Regions from separate parts of the Diaphorobacter sp. LR2014-1 genome, predicted to be linked through region 1. Evidence: riboswitches for the same ligand, from Rfam matches in the RefSeq annotation. Region 1 holds a riboswitch; the other holds the start of a gene.
The links. A riboswitch is a leader RNA that binds a small molecule or an ion and turns the genes downstream of it on or off. The one in region 1 is predicted to bind thiamine pyrophosphate.
Positions count from the first base shown of each region.

Region 2: linked by a shared signal. The riboswitch ahead of BV908_RS07525 (FAD-dependent oxidoreductase) and the one ahead of thiC (phosphomethylpyrimidine synthase ThiC) in region 1 are both predicted to bind thiamine pyrophosphate.

Region 1 is NZ_MTBE01000002.1:261,499-267,457, reverse strand. It holds partial or broken gene BV908_RS03145 (methyl-accepting chemotaxis protein) at 1-895, opposite strand, end outside; gene lpxC (UDP-3-O-acyl-N-acetylglucosamine deacetylase) at 1,185-2,108, shown strand; gene BV908_RS22400 (hypothetical protein) at 2,127-2,303, shown strand; TPP riboswitch at 2,337-2,446, shown strand; gene thiC (phosphomethylpyrimidine synthase ThiC) at 2,548-4,392, shown strand; gene BV908_RS03130 (methyl-accepting chemotaxis protein) at 4,444-5,959, opposite strand, start outside.
Region 2 is NZ_MTBE01000006.1:131,916-137,874, reverse strand. It holds gene BV908_RS07540 (thiamine phosphate synthase) at 1-452, opposite strand, end outside; gene BV908_RS07535 (thiazole synthase) at 455-1,267, opposite strand; gene thiS (sulfur carrier protein ThiS) at 1,279-1,476, opposite strand; gene BV908_RS07525 (FAD-dependent oxidoreductase) at 1,473-2,597, opposite strand; TPP riboswitch at 2,658-2,780, opposite strand; gene thiD (bifunctional hydroxymethylpyrimidine kinase/phosphomethylpyrimidine kinase) at 2,890-3,741, shown strand; gene BV908_RS07515 (SH3 domain-containing protein) at 3,809-4,207, opposite strand; gene BV908_RS07510 (NAD(P)/FAD-dependent oxidoreductase) at 4,545-5,609, opposite strand; gene fdxA (ferredoxin FdxA) at 5,634-5,957, opposite strand.

The DNA.
Region 1 (5,959 bases):
AGGTCTGGCGCACCGTGCTGGAGAGCTCTTCCATGCTGCTGGCCGTGGCCTGCAGGTTGCTGGCCGTGTCCTCGGTGCGATGGGCCAGGTCGTTGTTGCCCTGCGCGATCTCACTGGCCGCGGTGGCAATGCTGTCTGAGGCGCTGCGCACCTCGACCACGAGGCGGCGCAGCGAGGCCACCATCTGCGACAGCCCATCCATCAGCGATCCTGCGGGCGCGGGAGGGATGGCGGTGTCCAGATGGCCCTGCGCGACTTCCGACATGACGCTCATGGCGTGGGCAGGTTCGCCGCCGATCTGGCGCACCACCGAGCGGAACACCGCAAAACCGACCATTCCCACGGCAAGGGTGACGAGCGCGACCACCAGCAGGTCGGTCAGCAGCGCCTGGCGCACTGCGGCATCGATATCGTCGGTGTACAAGCCGGAGCCCACCATCCAGTTCCATCCATCGATGCGCACGGCGTACTGCAGCTTGGGTGCGAGCGTCTGCTCGCCAGGGCGCATGAACCTGGCAGAGACATACGCCTTGCCATCCTTGCTGCGCTGCAGTGCGTCCGTGATCTGTTTGAGCAGGTCGTTGCCATCGCCGTCCTTGAGCTTGCCGGCCATGTCCTGGCCTTCCCACTTGGGCTTGATGGGGTGCATCACGCCGCGGCTGTCCATGGTCCAGATGTAGAAATACTCGGTCTTGCCTTCCGCACCGCCGTAGCGCGACAGGCGCAGGGATTCCTTGGCGGCCTTCTGCGCGTCCTCTACGCTCATCGCGCCCTTGTCGGCCGCTTCCTTGTAAGCGGCGACGATGCTGTGCGCCGTCTGCACGGCGGTGGTCAGGGTTTCCTTGCGGGCGTCGATGATGAGCTTGCGCTCCTGCAGCAACGACAGGGTCGACATCACGATCAGCGCGAGCAGCGCCGTTCCCAGCATGGCAAGAATCTTCATCTTGAGGCTGAGCTTGGTCATGGGGGGCTTTCTCCGAAATTCGCCAAAATGGCGAGTTTTGTAAACATTTATTAACATAATTACCGCATTTGTTCCAATTTTGTTCGGCGACGCGCTCGTTGTCCGTATGTCAGCGCTTCTGCAGATCGACGCGCAGCGCAGGCGGCAGAACGTTTCGCTGCTATCAACGTCATAGAAAAGGGGTACTGCCGGCCCGTGTCTGGCGGCCTAGAATCGGCGGATGCTTCAGCAACGCACCATCAAGACCCTGACCCGCGCCGTGGGCGTAGGCCTGCACAGCGGCCAGCGGGTCGAGTTGACGTTGCGCCCGGCACAGCCGGACACGGGGATCGTGTTCCGCCGCGTGGATCTGCCGGAGCCGGTGGACATTCCCATTACCGCCACGGCCGTCGTGGATACGCGCATGGCCTCGACCATTGGCGCCGGCGGTGCGAAGGTGCATACCGTGGAGCACCTCATGTCGGCCTGCGCAGGGCTGGGGCTGGACAACCTCTACATCGACATCACGGCGGAGGAGGTGCCGATCCTCGACGGATCGTCCGCTTCCTTCGTGTTCCTGCTGCAAAGCGCGGGGGTGGAGTTGCAGAACGCGCCCAAGCGCTTCATACGGGTCAAGCGCCCCGTGGAAGTGCGTGAAGGCACGGGCCAGCAGCTCAAGTGGGCGCGGCTGGAGCCCTACCATGGCTTCAAGCTGCGCTTCGACATCGACTTCGCCCACCCCGCCGTGGACTCCACCGGGCAGAGCGCGGAGTTCGATCTGGGCGAAGGCAACTACGCGCGCGACATTGCGCGCGCCCGCACCTTCGGCTTCACGAAGGACGTGGAGATGCTGCGCTCCAGCGGCCTGGCGCTGGGTGGCGGGCTGGACAACGCCATCGTCATGGACGACTACAAGGTGCTCAACGCCGATGGTCTGCGCTACGACGCCGAGTTCGCCCGCCACAAGATCCTCGATGCCATGGGTGACCTGTACCTCGTCGGCAAGCCGCTGCTGGCGGCCTATAGCGCCTTCCGCTCGGGCCACGCCATGAACAACCTGCTGTTGCGCGAACTGCTGGCCCACGAGGATGCGTGGGAGATCGTGACCTTCGAGAATGAGCGCCAGGCGCCCGCAGGTTTCACACAGCCGGTGCGTGCCTGGTAATGGACGGGGGACGCGTGCATGTTGATCTTCCGATGGGCTGTCCTTCTGCTGCTGCTGGCTGCCGGCGTGTCGTTTGCCTTTTTTGCCGCTACGGGACAGCAGCGCTACAAGCGTTTTGGACTGGTCATCGTCAAATGGACCGTGATCGCGGCGTCCATGTTCTTCCTGGTGCTGATCCTCGAGCGTCTGCTGTAAGGCACCTTGCTGGCGGTCAAGTCGCCTATACTCGGCCCCGCTCCGGGGTGCACGTAACGGCGTGCTGAGATGGCGGACCTGACCGCCGGAACCGCGAACTTGATCTGGTTCATGCCAGCGTAAGAAGAGCTGCAGTCGGATAGGGGGAAACGGGTACACCCGCAAGAAGGGTCGTGCTCCGTCCGTCCATCCGATCGATAGCGGAGCAATTCCATCCATCCCGCCGATGAAGGAGCTGCCCGCCATGAATGCCCCCGACAAGTTCGCCAGCCTGCTTGCGCTCACGCGCGAACCCTTTCCCGCTTCCACCAAGTCCTACCTCGCCGGCAGCCAGCCCGGGCTGCGCGTGCCGGTGCGCGACATTCAGCTCACCAACGGCGAAGTGGTGAGCGTGTACGACACGTCCGGCCCCTATACCGATCCTGCGGTGCAGATCGACGTGCGCAAGGGTTTGGAGAGCGTGCGGGGCGAATGGATTGCCGCGCGCGGCGACACCGAGGGCTATGAGGGTCGCGTGCGCAAGGCGCTGGACGACGGCCAGAAGGCCGAGGATGGCGACCGCCTGGCCCAGCTGCGCGCCGAGGCTGCGGCGCTGCAGCGCCAGCCGCTGCGCGCCAGGAGCGGCGCCAACGTCACGCAGATGCACTACGCGAAGAAGGGCATCGTCACTCCCGAGATGGAATACGTGGCCTTGCGCGAGAACGGTCGCCGTGAGTGGATGCAGCAATACATGCAGGACACCGCGCGCGAGCAGCGCCTGGCCGGCAACCCGCTGGGTGCGAGCATTCCGAAAATCATCACGCCCGAGTTCGTGCGCGACGAGGTCGCCCGTGGCCGCGCCATCATTCCCGCCAACATCAACCACCCCGAAGTGGAGCCCATGGCCATCGGGCGCAACTTCAAGGTGAAGATCAACGCCAACATCGGCAACTCCGCCGTCACGTCGAGCATCGAGGAAGAGGTGGAGAAGCTCGTCTGGGCCATCCGCTGGGGCGCCGACAACGTGATGGACCTGTCCACCGGCAAGAACATCCACACCACGCGCGACTGGATCGTGCGCAACTCGCCCGTGCCCATCGGCACGGTGCCTATCTACCAGGCGCTGGAAAAGGTCGGTGGCATTGCCGAGGACCTGACCTGGGAGATCTTCCGCGACACGCTGATCGAGCAGGCCGAGCAGGGCGTGGACTATTTCACCATCCACGCGGGCGTGCGCCTGGCCTACATCCAGCTCACCGCCGCGCGCCGCACGGGCATCGTGTCCCGTGGCGGCTCCATCATGGCCAAGTGGTGCATGGCGCACCACAAGGAGAGCTTCCTCTACACGCACTTTGAGGACATTTGCGACATCATGAAGGCGTACGACGTGTCGTTCAGCCTGGGTGATGGCCTGCGCCCCGGCTGCGCCTCGGACGCCAACGACGAAGCCCAGTTTGCCGAGCTGCACACGCTGGGCGAGCTGACGCAGATTGCCTGGAAGCACGACGTGCAGACCATGATCGAAGGCCCCGGCCACGTGCCCATGCACATGATCCAGGCCAACATGACGGAGCAGCTCAAGACCTGCCACGAGGCGCCGTTCTACACCCTGGGCCCGCTGACCATCGACATCGCCCCCGGCTACGACCACATCGCCAGCGCCATCGGTGCCGCCATGATCGGCTGGATGGGCACGGCCATGCTGTGCTACGTGACGCCCAAGGAGCACCTGGGCCTGCCCGACCGTGACGACGTGAAGCAGGGCATCATTGCCTACAAGATCGCGGCCCACGCGGCAGACGTCGCCAAGGGGCATCCGGGTGCCCGTGCGCGCGACGATGCGCTCAGCCAGGCGCGGTTCGACTTCCGCTGGCAGGACCAGTTCAACCTGGGCCTGGACCCCGATACGGCCAAGGAATACCACGACGAGACCCTGCCCAAGGACAGCGCCAAGGTGGCGCACTTCTGCTCCATGTGCGGGCCGAAGTTCTGCTCGATGAAGATCACGCAGGAAGTGCGCGAATTCGCCCAACAGGGCCTGCAGTCCAAGGCCGAGGAGTTCAACCGCACGGGCGGCGAGCTCTACGTGCCCATCCACCGCGCCGACTGACCCACGCAAAGCCGCCGGCCTGTCATGCCCGGCCGGCTCCAAGTGACCGTATCAGGCCGCGGCCAGCAGCCGGGTGGGCATGGGCGACGGCAGTGCGTGCGCCAGTTCACCCGGCAGGCGGAAGCGGCTGACCTGCGCCGCCAGCTCATGGGCCTGGCCGCGCAAGCTCTCGGTGGCGGCCGCGGACTCTTCCACCAGGGCCGCGTTCTGCTGGGTCATCTGGTCCAGCCGCGACAGGGCCGAGTGGATGGAGAGGATGTCCTGCTGCTGCGCATGGTGGCTGGAGCGTATGTCGGCCATCGTGCGCGCGGCGTCCTGGATGGCCGCCACCACCTGCGCCATGGTTCGCCCCGCATCAGCGGCCAGGGTGGCGCCGGCATCCACCTGCTGCACGGATGCCTGGATCAATGCCTTGATCTCGCGCGCGGCTTCGGCCGAGCGGTTCGCCAGGCTGCGCACCTCGCTGGCCACCACCGCGAAACCGCGGCCTTGTTCGCCGGCACGTGCGGCTTCCACCGCGGCGTTCAACGCCAGGATGTTGGTCTGGAACGCGATCGAGTCGATCATGCCCGTGATGTCGCCGATCTGGTGCGCGCTGTGGGCCACTTGCTGCATGGTCTGCTCCATGCGCGTCACCACGTTGCTGCCTTCGTGCGCGGTGGCTGCCGCCTGTGCGGCGCGTGCCTCGGCATGCTCGGCGGTCTCGGCCGATTGTTGAACGGCGCGTGTCACATGCTCCAGCGCGGCGGCCGTTTCCTGCAGGCTGGCTGCGGCCTCCTCGGTGCGGGTGGACAGGTGGGCGTTGCCGTTGGCCATCTCGGACGAAGCCGTGTGCAGGCTGTGCACAGAGGTGCTCACCTGTCCCGCCAGGCTGCGCAGCGCGGACTGCATGACCGACAGGGACGTCAGCATGTGCCCGGTTTCATCCCGGTCGTGGCCCACGATGTCCTGGCGTAGGTCCAGCCCCGCAACACGCTGCGCGGTGTCGCTGGCCAGTGCAATGGGCCGCGTGATGCTGCGCACCAGCCACAGCGCGAGCAGGGTGCCCAGCACCAGGGACAGGCTGCCGAACGCCAGCAGCGACCAGCGCGCCCGCAGGCTCCAGCCGCCCACGGCCAGGGCGGCCGTGTCGATGGACTGGCGCTGCGACTGCGTGAGCGCATCCAGCGACCCCAGCAATGCCTGGGACGCGGGCAGGAAGCGCTCGCCATACACCTGCTGAATGCGTGACGTGAGGCCGAAGTCGCGTGCCTGCACCAGTGCGGCCTGGGCCTCGTGGAAGTCGGCGGCCCGCGCCTTCACGCGGGACAGCAGTTCCTCGTCGGCTGTGCCGGCCAGCCGCTGTGCCAGGGTGGCTACCAGCCTGTCGTACTGCTGCTGCGTAGCGGCAATGTCGGCGCCGATGGCTTGCCCCACCTCGGGTTCTGAACTCAAGGCCACGGCCTTGTAGCGCTCGGCATTGATGGCCTGCAGCCGATAGGCGTCGGCCACCAGCCGTTCGTTGGCCACGCTGTGCTGAACCATGTCGTCCGTCGATTGGCCGATGTGCCGCAGCGACCACACGCCG
Region 2 (5,959 bases), on a different contig from region 1:
ACTGCGGCGCGTACCTCGCGCGTGATGGCCGCAGGGTCGTCACTTTTGAAGCGCAGCTGCACCGTCGGCATGCCGGCCTGCGCCATGCGGCCCACCCATTGGGCATCGGGCAATACGGCGTAGAGACCCAGGTTCTGCGGGCAGGCTGCAAAGGGGTGCGCATGGGGGCGCGGCTGCAGTCCGAAGTCGGCGGGCTCGTCGGGCCACTGCGCCGGGTCGAAGCGGCCGGTGCGCCGCGTCTGCGCAGCCCAGGCGCGGGCCAGGCAGTCTGCGTCATGGGCGATGAAACCCAGGGCGCTGCAGGCCGCAAGGGCTGCGCGGTACACGGGGTCTTCCACGGTTGTCGCCGGCATCGGCTGCGGCGGGAAGTCCGCAAACGCCGACGCATGGTGCTGGCGGATGGCTTGCTCCATGGCGGCTGCAGAAGGCAATGGCGCGGCGGCTTGCGGCATGCTCAGTCCTGCGCGTGGTGCCAGAACGGCGTGCCCAGCACGGGCGTGCTGGGTTGCGCCGCCTCCTGCGGTGTCATCGCGCCGGCCATGCGGGCGGCGCGGCCTGCGGCCACGGCATCGGTAAAGGCGCCGGCCATTTGCACGGGGTCGGTCGCCAGGGCCACGGCCGTGTTGAGCAGTACGCCGTCGTAACCCCATTCCATCACCTGGCAGGCGTGGGACGGCAGGCCGAGGCCGGCGTCCACAAGCAGCGGCACGTCCAGGCGCTCGCGCAGCAGCTGCAGGCCATAGGGATTCACCGGGCCGCGGCCCGTGCCGATGGGCGCCGCCCACGGCATGACGGCCTGGCAGCCCACGTCCACCAGGCGCTGGCACAGCACCAGGTCTTCAGTGCAGTAGGGCAGCACGTAGAAGCCTTCGCGGACCAGTTGCTCGGCTGCCTGCACCAGGTTCAGCGTATCGGGCTGCAGCGTGTAGTCGTCGCCGATCAGCTCCAGCTTGATCCAGGGGGTCTCGAAGACTTCACGCGCCATATGGGCGGTGGTGATGGCTTCCTGCAGGCTATGGCAGCCGGCGGTGTTGGGCAGCACGGGCACCTGCAGGCGCTTGAGCAACTCCCAGAAGCTGCTGCCGGATTCGGCCGGGTTGCTGCCCTGGCGGCGCAGCGATGCGGTGAGCATCGCGGGCCGCGCGCGCTGCACGGCGGCCTCCAGCACGGCGGGGGACGGATACCGCGCGGTGCCCAGCAGCAGGCGGCTCTGGAACGCCTGGCCGTAGAGCACCAGCGTGTCGGGGGAGGATGTAGGACTGTTCATGAGCAATGGTTTCAACCGCCGGTGACCGGCGCAATGATTTCGATCTGGTCGCCGGACTGCAGCGCGTGCGCGGCATAGCGGGCACTGGGCACGAACTGCAGGTTCACGGCCACGGCAAACGGGGGCTGGGGTGCCAGGTGGGCCACGGCGTCGGCGACGGTGGCGCCATCGGGCACTTGCACGGCGTTTTGGTTGATGAATACGTTCATGTGTGCAGCGCAGCTTCGAGGTCGAGCTGCAGCGAGAGGTCGAATTCAGGGGCGAGCTCGGATTGTCCCGTGTTCAGCACCTGCATGACCACATCGAGCATGGCCGGCGCGATCATGAAGCCGTGGCGGTACAGACCGTTGACCTCCAGCACGCGATCCTGCACTACGCGCACGGCGGGCAGGTTGTCGGGCAGGGTGGGGCGGCAGTGGGTGGAGATCTCCAGGATACGCGCCTCGGCAAAGCCCGGGTGCACGGCGTAGGCGGCGCTCAGCAGCTCCAGCGTGGAGCGTACGCTGGCGGGCGACATGTCGTCGGATTCGATCTCGGTGGCGCCGATGACGAACAGGTGGTTCTCCTTCGGTGCGATGTAGATTGGGTAGCGGGGATGCACGATGCGCGTGGGGCGCTGCAGCGTCACATCGGGCGCGTGCAGGCGTACCACCTCGCCGCGCAGCCCGCGCAGTTGCGGCCATTGCGCACGCGCGCCCAGGCCCCGGCAGTCCAGCACCCAGTCGGGCTGGCCGGCCTGGCCGGGAGTGAAGTCGGCCGGCTGGCGCGCGCTGCCCCAATGCGTGACCACGCCCAACTGGTCCATGGTGGCGGCCAGCGCGGCCAGGGCCTGGCGGTTGTCCAATTGGCCCTCGCCGGGCAGGTACAGGCCCTGGTGGAAGCGCTGTGCGGCCGTGGGCTCCAGTGCAGCCACGCCAGCACTGTCCAGCGCCTGCATGCGCGGCAGCCCGGGCACCAGGCCTTGGGTCTGCTCGAACTTCAGGCGCATGCGCGCGGCTTCGGGCGCGTCCTGGCGGTGCCACAGGATCAGCGTGCCGTCATGTTGGAAGTACACCGGTGCGGCCAGCGGTGCCAGCAGCTCGGGCCAGCGCGCCAGCGAGTGCACGCCCATGCGCACCACGCCGGGCTCGGCCACGATGGATTCGGCCAGGGGGGCCACCATGGCGGCGGCCACGTAGGCTGCGGCGCCTTCGGCGGCACGGGTGCCTGCCTCGTGCACCTCAACGGCGTGGCCCTGGCGGGCGAGTTCGACGGCCAGCAGGCGGCCCATGAGGCCCGCGCCCAGGATGGTGACGCGGGAGGAGGAGCGAAGGGTGGGGAAAGTGTGCATCGTGTCCGTGATGAAAGGCCAGGCCAAACAACCAAAGGACAAAACGGGAGCGCGCGGCGCGCCGATGCTGTTGAAACTCCCCACGCCAGCATGACCTGGATCGGGTGCTTAGGGTATTTCTCAGTCGCCTGCCGCTTTCGTCAACACGTTGTTAGTGCGGCGGGGACACCCCTGTTTCGTCCGTGGCCGGCATTACAGCACAGGGGTGGTGCCCCTGTTGTTGACGTGGCGCAGGCTCTGGCGTTGCCGCGGCTGCGTTGAATGCGCTGCGGCTTGGCCGATAATTTTTGCCATGAACCAAGAGACACAGACGCCCGGCGGTGGCCGGCGCTATGCGCGCGTGTTGACCATCGCGGGCTCGGACAGCGGCGGCGGCGCGGGCATACAGGCCGACCTGAAGACCTTCAGCGCCCTGGGCTGCTACGGCATGACCGCGATCACCGCCATCACCGCGCAGAACACGCGCGGCGTGACGGGCATCCACGGCATTCCGCCCGAGATGCTGCGCGCACAGATCGACGCCGTGGTCGAGGACATCGGCGTGGACGCGGTGAAGATCGGCATGCTGCATTCGCCCGAGGTGGTGCAGGTGGTGGCCGACGCGATTCTTCGCCATGGCTTGCCCAACGTGGTGCTGGACCCGGTGATGGTCGCCACCAGCGGCGACCGGCTGATTGCCGAGGAGACCGTGGGCACGCTGGTGCGCGCGCTGTTCCCGCTGGCCGCCGTGGTCACCCCCAACCTGGACGAGGCCGGCTGGCTGCTGGGCCGCGCCATTGCCGACGAAAGCGCGCTGGACGCGGCCGCCACCGATCTGCTGGCGCTGGGCGCGCGCGCGGTGCTGCTCAAGGGCGGGCATCTGCCGGGCGACCGGGTGGTGGATGTGCTGGCCCTGCCTGGCGACGAGCGCCACCGCCTGGAAGCTGCGCGCATCGTCACGCACAACGGCCACGGCACGGGCTGCACCTTGTCGTCGGCGATCGCTGCGCACCTCGCATTGGGCCAGCCGCTGGCGCAGGCGGTGCGGTTGGCTCGCCAGTACATTCTGGGCGCGATCGCTGCCGGGGCCGATGTGCGCACCGGCCACGGCCACGGGCCGCTCAACCATGGCTATGCGCCGGTGGCGCAGCGTGTGATCGAGTAACGGGCGGCTGAGGGAGCGCCGGGCACCGCGCGCGCCACAGGCCCACACCGCCGCGGCACCCGAAATATCACCAGCCCCAGGTCAGGCGCCGGGCCACCCAGCCCTTTTGCCCGTCTTCGCGCTGCACCCGGGCCCAGCTACCCGACTGGCCCAGGCTGCGCACCACCTCATGCTGCTGCAGCTTGCCCACGGTCTTGTGCTGCTGGCCGGGGCCGGCGCGCAGGTTGGCGACGCGTGCCGTCACCACGCGGTGCGGCGTCTTGCTGGTCAGCGGCGCGTACACCCAGCCGAGCGGCTCCTCGAAATCCCGCACTTGGAGCCAACGGCCCTTGCGCTGCTGCACCTGCAGCGGATAGCCCCGGCCCAGCTCCCACAGCGTCGCCGAGCGGGTGCTGGGTTTCTCGCGCACGTTGACCGCATTGCCCTTGATGCTGACGAACTCGCGCGCCTGCACGCCGGCGGGCATGAGCAGGGGCAGGGCCAGCGCGGCGGCGGCCAGGGCTTTGGATAGGATGCGATGCGGCAGGGGCAGTGCGAAGGGCACGGGGTGATCTCCTTGGAGTTGGAACTGAGGGATGACAACCCCCAGGTGGAGGGCCGCCCGCGTGCGAAGTTCCGGCCGTTTCAGGCGCGAACCGATGGCCGAAACGTCAATTGCTATGAAAAATAGAGCTGCCAGCGCAATCTACAAGCCATTCTTAGACAGCTTTCTATTTGGAAACAAGGCAGAACGCGCGCTGCAAGCTCCTGCTTCAATAGCGCCCGGCGCATTGCCGCAGGGCGCGCCGCGCCGTCGCCGCAGGTCAACGGGCCGGGGCGACGCCCAGCCGGGCCTGCAGCCGTTCGCTGCTGGTGGTGTATTCCAGGGGCAGCTTGTGGCCCGCCTGCCGTTCGGCCTCGGCGAAGGCGGCGAGGGTGGCTTCGTGGAAGCCGCACAGGATCAGCTTGCGCTTGCCGGGGTAGGTGTTGATGTCGCCGACGGCGTAGATGCCGGGGACGCTGGTGGCGAAAGTGGCCGTGTCCACGGCCAGCTGCTTGCGGTCCATCGCCAGGCCCCAGTCGGCGATGGGCCCTAGGCGCGGAGAGATGCCCAGGTAGGCCAGCAGCAGGTCCAGCGGCTGGCGCTGTGGCTCGCCTTGCGGGTCCAGCAGGGCCAGCGCCTGCAGGGTGCCGTCGGGCGCGGTCTCCACGCCCGTGATCTGGCCGATCACGACCTGGATGCGGCCCGCCTCGCGCAGTGCCTGCAGTTGCGCCAGCAGCGCGGGCGCGGCCTGGAAGGCATCGCGCCGGTGCAGCAGCAGCACCTGCGCGGCAGCGTCCACGCAGTCCAGCGCCGCCTGCACGGCCGCCTCGTCGCCGCCATGTACCACCACGCGCTTGCCGGTCGCGGCACGGGTGGCCGTGGCGGCGTCAGGGTGGTAGAGCAACTGGCCGGGGGCCAGCGCCTCTACCCCCTCGGCCTTGATGGCGCGCGGCACGAAGGCGCCCACGCCCGCGGCGATGAAGACGCTGCGCGCCAGCAGCGCGGTGCCGGCGGTGGTGGTGAGCAGAATACGTCCGTCGGCCTGCGCGGCCAGCGCGTGGACCTGCTGGCCCAAGTGCAGCGTGGGGGAGAAAGGGGCGATCTGCCGCTGCAGCAGTTCCACGAGCCCCTGGCCCGTGCACACAGGGATGCCGGGAATGTCGTAGATGGGTTTGTCGGGATACAGCTCGGCGCACTGGCCGCCCACATGGGGCAGCGCATCAACCAGGTGCGCCGCGATGCCCTGCAGCCCGAGCTGGAAGACCTGGAAGAGCCCCACCGGCCCGGCGCCGATCACCACGGCGTCCGCAGCCTGGGGCGTCGGGCTGCTGGGGGATGGGTGCATGTGGGCGTGGCGGGAGCGCGGGAGTCAGCGCTCCAGCAGGTCCAGCTTGCCGGGCTTGCCGTTCCAGTCGTCAGCGTCGGGCAGCGGTGCCTTGCGCTTGGTGATGCTCTTGAACTTGGGCGTCAGCTCGGCGTTGATCTTGATGAAGGCCAGCTGGTCGCTGGGCAGGTCTTCCTCGGCAAAGATGGCGTTGGCCGGGCATTCGGGGATGCACACGGCGCAGTCGATGCACTCGTCGGGGTCGATCACGAGGAAGTTGGGACCTTCGCGGAAGCAGTCCACGGGGCACACATCCACGCAATCGGTGTATTTGCACTTGATGCAGTTTTCGGTGACGACGTGAGTCATGA